Regions from separate parts of the Fictibacillus sp. S7 genome, predicted to be linked through region 2. Evidence: a T-box and tRNA genes for the amino acid it is inferred to sense, from the RefSeq annotation. Region 2 holds a T-box; the other holds one or more tRNA genes.
The links. A T-box is a leader RNA that pairs with one kind of tRNA and senses whether it is charged. The one in region 2 lies ahead of ileS (isoleucine--tRNA ligase), so its partner is inferred to be a tRNA-Ile.
Positions count from the first base shown of each region.

Region 1: it encodes a tRNA-Ile, which carries the amino acid that the T-box ahead of ileS (isoleucine--tRNA ligase) is inferred to sense. The anticodon was not compared.

Region 1 is NZ_QJKL01000001.1:2,752,657-2,756,312, forward strand. It holds rRNA gene DMO16_RS14210 (23S ribosomal RNA) at 1-1,408, opposite strand, end outside; tRNA gene DMO16_RS14215 (tRNA-Ala) at 1,597-1,672, opposite strand; tRNA gene DMO16_RS14220 (tRNA-Ile) at 1,697-1,773, opposite strand; rRNA gene DMO16_RS14225 (16S ribosomal RNA) at 1,864-3,411, opposite strand.
Region 2 is NZ_QJKL01000001.1:1,265,074-1,268,729, forward strand. It holds gene ileS (isoleucine--tRNA ligase) at 1-2,355, opposite strand, end outside; T-box leader at 2,418-2,645, opposite strand; gene DMO16_RS06390 (DivIVA domain-containing protein) at 2,700-3,197, opposite strand; gene DMO16_RS06395 (RNA-binding protein) at 3,280-3,656, opposite strand, start outside.

The DNA.
Region 1 (3,656 bases), 1.5 Mb from region 2:
TTCGGCCTCGGCTTAGGTCCCGACTAACCCTGAGCGGACGAGCCTTCCTCAGGAAACCTTAGGCTTTCGATGGACAAGATTCTCACTTGTCTTTCGCTACTCATACCGGCATTCTCACTTCAAGGCGCTCCACCAGTCCGTCCGGTCTGACTTCGCCGCACTTCGAACGCTCCCCTACCACTGTACCTGACGGTACAATCCATAGCTTCGGTGATACGTTTAGCCCCGGCACATTTTCGGCGCAGAGTCACTCGACCAGTGAGCTATTACGCACTCTTTAAATGGTGGCTGCTTCTAGGCCAACATCCTGGTTGTCTGGGCAACTCCACATCCTTTCCCACTTAACGTATACTCTGGGACCTTAGCTGATGGTCTGGGCTGTTTCCCTCTTGACTACGGATCTTATCACTCGCAGTCTGACTCCCGCGGATAAGTCTCTGGCATTCGGAGTTTGACTGAATTCGGTAACCCTGTGGGGGCCCCTAATCCAATCAGTGCTCTACCTCCAGGACTCTAGCCGCGAGGCTAGCCCTAAAGCTATTTCGGGGAGAACCAGCTATCTCCGTGTTCGATTGGCATTTCACCCCTACCCACACCTCATCCCCGCACTTTTCAACGTGCGTGGGTTCGGGCCTCCATTCAGTGGTACCTGAACTTCACCCTGGACATGGGTAGATCACACGGTTTCGGGTCTACGACAACGTACTATGGCGCCCTATTCAGACTCGCTTTCGCTGCGGCTCCGCCTTCTCGGCTTAACCTTGCATGTTATCGTAACTCGCCGGTTCATTCTACAAAAGGCACGCTGTCGCCCGTTAGTGGGCTCCAACTACTTGTAGGCACACGGTTTCAGGATCTCTTTCACTCCCCTTCCGGGGTGCTTTTCACCTTTCCGTCACGGTACTGGTTCACTATCGGTCACTAGGGAGTATTTAGCCTTGGGAGATGGTCCTCCCGGATTCCGACGGGGTTTCACGTGTCCCGCCGTACTCAGGATCCACTCAGGAGGGAACGAAGTTTCAACTACAGGGCTGTTACCTTCTTTGGCCGGCCTTTCCAGACCGCTTCATCTACCCCGTTCCTTTGTAACTCCATGTAGAGTATCCTACAACCCCAGAGGGCAAGCCCTCTGGTTTGGGCTGTTTCCGTTTCGCTCGCCGCTACTCAGGAAATCGCATTTGCTTTCTCTTCCTCCGGGTACTTAGATGTTTCAGTTCCCCGGGTCTGCCTTCTCATATCCTATGTATTCAGATATGGATACCATCCCATTACGGATGGTGGGTTCCCCCATTCGGAAATCCCCGGATCAACGCTTACTTACAGCTCCCCGAGGCATATCGGTGTTCGTCCCGTCCTTCTTCGGCTCCTAGTGCCAAGGCATCCACCGTGCGCCCTTTCTAGCTTAACCTTTAACACGATCGTAAGATCGTAAAAAAATCACTAAATCAGCGCACAACTAATGAATTAGTTGGCTTGTTTGGATGTTTCGTTATCTAGTTTTCAAGGAACATGACGTGCATTTCATCGGTGTTGCCTTCAAGAGACAACTTTTATATAATACCGACTAAAAAAGAAAATGTCAACAGCATTGTCTAATGGTGGAGCCTAACGGGATCGAACCGCTGACCTCCTGCGTGCAAGGCAGGCGCTCTCCCAGCTGAGCTAAGGCCCCATCTTGTCTTTATTAGAATGTGTATGGTGGGCCTAAATGGACTCGAACCATCGACCTCACGCTTATCAGGCGTGCGCTCTAACCAGCTGAGCTATAGGCCCATGCACCATATATAGAGAGAAGTTCTCTCAAAACCAAACAAATGCTCAGAGTAAGATTCATGAGGCACCTGAGTGCTCATGTCTCCATAGAAAGGAGGTGATCCAGCCGCACCTTCCGATACGGCTACCTTGTTACGACTTCACCCCAATCATCTGTCCCACCTTCGGCGGCTGGTTCCAAAAGGTTACCCCACCGACTTCGCGTGTTACAAACTCTCGTGGTGTGACGGGCGGTGTGTACAAGGCCCGGGAACGTATTCACCGCGGCATGCTGATCCGCGATTACTAGCAATTCCGGCTTCATGTAGGCGAGTTGCAGCCTACAATCCGAACTGAGAGTGGCTTTTTGGGATTGGCTCGGCCTCGCGGCTTCGCAACCCTTTGTACCACCCCTTGTAGCACGTGTGTAGCCCAGGTCATAAGCGGCATGATGATTTGACGTCATCCCTACCTTCCTCCGGTTTGTCACCGGCAGTCACCTTAGAGTGCCCAACTGAATGCTGGCAACTAAGGTCAAGGGTTGTGCTCGTTGCGGGACTTAACCCAACATCTCGCGACACGAGCTGACGACAACCATGCACCACCTGTCACTCTGTCCCCCGAAGGGGAAAGCGTGATCTCTCAAGTGGTCAGAGGATGTCAAGACCTGGTAAGGTTCTTCGCGTTGCTTCGAATTAAACCACATGCTCCACTGCTTGTGCGGGCCCCCGTCAATTCCTTTGAGTTTCAGCCTTGCGGCCGTACTCCCCAGGCGGAGTGCTTAATGTGTTAACGTCAGCACTGAGGGTGGATCCCCCCAACACCTAGCACTCATCGTTTACGGCGTGGACTACCAGGGTATCTAATCCTGTTTGCTCCCCACGCTTTCGCGCCTCAGCGTCAGTTACAGGCCAAAAAGCCGCCTTCGCCACTGGTGTTCCTCCACATCTCTACGCATTTCACCGCTACACGTGGAATTCCACTTTTCTCTCCTGCACTCAAGTCTCCCAGTTTCCAATGACCCTCCACGGTTGAGCCGTGGGCTTTCACATCAGACTTAAGAAACCGCCTGCGCGCGCTTTACGCCCAATAATTCCGGATAACGCTTGCCACCTACGTATTACCGCGGCTGCTGGCACGTAGTTAGCCGTGGCTTTCTGGTCAGGTACCGTCAAGGTACCGGCAGTTACTCCGGTACTTGTTCTTCTCTGACAACAGAGCTTTACGACCCGAAGGCCTTCATCGCTCACGCGGCGTTGCTCGGTCAGACTTTCGTCCATTGCCGAAGATTCCCTACTGCTGCCTCCCGTAGGAGTCTGGGCCGTGTCTCAGTCCCAGTGTGGCCGATCACCCTCTCAGGTCGGCTACGCATCGTCGCCTTGGTGAGCCGTTACCTCACCAACTAGCTAATGCGCCGCGGGCCCATCTGTAAGCGTCAGCCGAAACCGACTTTCAAAAAAGAAGCAGGCGCTTCTCGTTATCATCCGGTATTAGCTCCGGTTTCCCGGAGTTATCCCCGTCTTACAGGCAGGTTACCCACGTGTTACTCACCCGTCCGCCGCTAAATCAGAGGAGCAAGCTCCTCGTCATTCGCTCGACTTGCATGTATTAGGCACGCCGCCAGCGTTCATCCTGAGCCAGGATCAAACTCTCCAATAAAGTGTTTGATATAGCTCTTAATGTTTAAAAATAAGAAATTGATGGGATTGTAAAATCCCTGACTTACTCTGGCTTTTGTTTGGTTTTCAAAGAACTGTTTGTTTCCGTCGCTCTCGTTGGCGACAAGGAATATCTTATCAAATCCTGCTTGCTAAGTCAACAACTTTTTTCAATGTTTTTTTGAAGGAAAGTGTGTATCAAAAGCAGCAACGTTTACTACTATACCAGCGATTTCAGGAGTGGTC
Region 2 (3,656 bases):
TTCCGGCATACTTGTTAATTGTACGCTTTCCTCTGTTACACCCGGGATATATTTCCAAACTTCATCTGCTGTGTGAGTAAGGATTGGAGCCGTAAGCTTCGTGATGGCCATTAGAGCTTCATACAGAACCGTTTGAATGCTTCTGCGTTTGATGTCATCTTCAGCCTGGATGTACAAGGTGTCTTTTGCAATATCCAGATAGAATGATGAAAGATCGATGGTACAGAAGTTATGGATCGCATTGTATACGGCCAGGAACTGATACTCATCATACGATTTTTTGACGCGGTCGATCAGTTTGTTTAGCTTCACAAGCATGTACTGATCAATTTGTCCCAGCTCTTCAAATGGAAGCGAGTTGGTTTTTGGATCAAAACCATTAAGGTTGCCAAGCAGGAAGCGCAGTGTGTTACGGATTTTTCTGTAGACTTCCGCCACTTGCTTCAGAATTTCGTCGGATACCCTGACATCTGCCTGGTAATCAACGGATGAAACCCAAAGACGGAGAATATCCGCACCCAGCTGGTTCATCACTTTGATCGGATCCATTACATTACCGATGGACTTACTCATTTTCCGTCCTTCACCATCGAGTACAAATCCATGGCTCAATACCGATTTATACGGTGCCTTGCCAGTAATCGCCACTGAGGTGGAAAGGGATGAGTTAAACCATCCGCGATATTGGTCAGATCCTTCAAGGTAAAGATCAGCAGGACGGGTAAGATCGCTGCGTTCCTCAAGTACGCTCCAATGAGAGGAACCAGAATCAAACCATACATCCATAATATCTGTTTCTTTCGTAAATCGGCCATTCGGACTGTGCGGAGAAGTAAAGCCTTCCGGCAGAAGATCTTTTGCTTCTCGCTCAAACCACACATTGGAACCATGCTCACGGAACAAGCCCACCACATGATTGATCGTTTCTTCGGTCATAATCGGTTCGCCGTCTTCACCGTAAAACACAGGAATCGGAACGCCCCATGCACGCTGTCTGGAGATACACCAGTCTTCACGGTCTTTGATCATGTTGAACAGTCTTGTTTCTCCCCAGTTCGGAATCCAGTTTACTTCTTTTACCGCATTCAGCATATCTTCTCGCATTCCTTTGATGGAAGCAAACCATTGAGCAGTTGCCCGGAAAATAACCGGTTTCTTTGTTCTCCAGTCATGCGGATAGGAGTGGGTAATGAACGATAATTTCAACAGTGCCCCTGCTTCTTCAAGCTTTTGAGTAATGTTTTTGTTCGCTTCATCATAAAACAGGCCTTCAAAACCAGGTGCTTCTTTTGTCAGGACTCCGCGGTCATCCACAGGGCAAAGGACATCCAGGTTGTATCGTTTTCCGACAAGGAAGTCATCCTCCCCGTGTCCTGGTGCTGTATGAACAGCTCCGGTACCTGCATCCGTGGTTACATGCTCTCCACACATCACCAGTGAATCACGGTCATAGAATGGATGCTTTGCCACCACATATTCAAGCTCTTTTCCTTTTACCGTTTGGAGAACAGAAACCTCGTTCCACTCCAATTCTTTTTGCAGCTGTTCCAGAAGTGCCTGGGCGACAAGAAGCTTTCTTCCTGCTGCCTCTACAACAACATAATCCAGATCAGGGTGAACAGAAATCCCAAGGTTTGCAGGAATTGTCCACGGTGTTGTGGTCCAGATCACGATGCTCACATCCTGATCCAGTACGCCTTTGCCGTCTTTTACCGGAAATGCCACATAAATGGAGGCAGACCGTTTGTCGTAATATTCGATCTCAGCTTCAGCCAAAGCAGACTCTGAGGATGGTGACCAATACACCGGTTTTAAGCCTTTGTAGATAAATCCTCTCTTTACCATCTCGCCAAAAACCTCGATCTGGCGGGCTTCATAGGCTTTGTTCAGTGTGATATACGGGTTTTCCCAATCACCGCGCACGCCAAGGCGTTTAAACTGCCCGCGCTGGCGGTCAACTTGTGTCAGAGCATACTCCTCACATTTTTTGCGGAACTCCGCTACCGACATTTCTTTCCTTTTGACTTTACCGCTTTTAGTTAAAGCCGTTTCAATCGGAAGTCCATGAGTATCCCAGCCCGGAACATAAGGTGCATTATATCCATTCATTGATTTGTAGCGGACGATGATGTCCTTTAAGATTTTATTTTCCGCATGGCCAACGTGGATATCGCCGTTTGCATATGGAGGTCCGTCATGAAGAATAAACGAAGGACGCCCTTTTGTATGTTCCTGAACCTTTTGGTAGATGTTCAGTTCTTCCCACTTCTCTTGTACCTGCGGCTCCCTTTGAGGCAGGTTACCCCGCATCGGAAATTCCGTTTTTGGCATCAATAATGTGTCTTTGTAATTCATTGTCATCCTCCTGTATCAATAAAAAAATCATTTCAAGCATACAAAAAGGCCTTCTCGTCACATAAAGGGACGAGAAGGCCACCCGCGGTACCACCCTAATAGGTTTTCAAACCATATTGAAAACCCGCTTTGTCGTCGTATCGTGAAGTAACGCCAGGCTTACTTTAATCCGTTCAGCTTGGAAACTCCGGGGTGATCTTCCGTACAGGCCATTTACCGGTCTTCCACCATCACCGGCTCGCTTTCTTCAAAATGGGTGCTGTTCGTACTTTCCCCTTCATCGTTTGCTCTATATGATAATCTTTTAAAAATTATATGCGCAGGAAGCTTAAACGTCAAGCGTTCTACTTCATCTCCAGTTCATATTCTTCCGCCGGGTCAGCCGGATGAAGGGCATCCCAGTCCTCATTCTTCAGCATTTCCAGCTGTGCTTCAATCAGCATGCGAAACCGTGTACGGTAGACCGAAGACTGTTTTTTCAATTCTTCAATTTCCATGGCGACTTTTCTGGATTTTGCCAGAGATTCATTGATGATGCGGTCCGCGTTCTTTTCCGCTTCCTTTACAATCAGCCTGGCTTCCTTGGTTGCACTTCGCTTAACTTCCTCGCCTGTTTCCTGAGCAACCAGAATGGATTTGTTGAGTGTCTCTTCGATATTTTTAAAATAGGAAAGCTTCTCTTCCAATTTTTCGACTGTCTCTTCAAGGTGTCTTTTCTCACGGATCACGAGCTCATAATCCTTAATCACCTGATCAAGAAAATCATTTACCTCATCTTCATTATATCCGCGAAATCCCCTTGTAAACTCTTTATTGTGTATATCTAACGGTGTTAAAGGCATTTAAGCCACCTCCACTAATGATGCTTTCTCTTATCTACCTAGTTTCGACAATCGTAATGCCATTCCTTCTATTGGGAATAAATTATTGTAAAACTCCATATTGAATACGCCATTTATCTTTTTTTGTTTTTCCTTCGATGGCCATAAGCTTGCTGCGCCCGAATCCTCTCACAGATAAATAATCACCCGCTTCGACCGGGAAAGACACCTCTTCGGTCACTCTCCAGTTCACTTTTACTTTTGAACTCTGAATGAGCGGGTTAACTTTGGAACGGGACAGATTGTAGATTTCCGACAAGACAACATCAAGCCTGAGGGACGATACGGTGCCCTCCCTTATTTCATAAGACTCTGTTGATTTCATCAAATCGCCTTCTGAAACTCTTTCAAGCTTTACGCCCGCTTTGCCGATGCGATCCACATTCAGCAGTACATAATCACTGATTTCTTCCGCTGCAA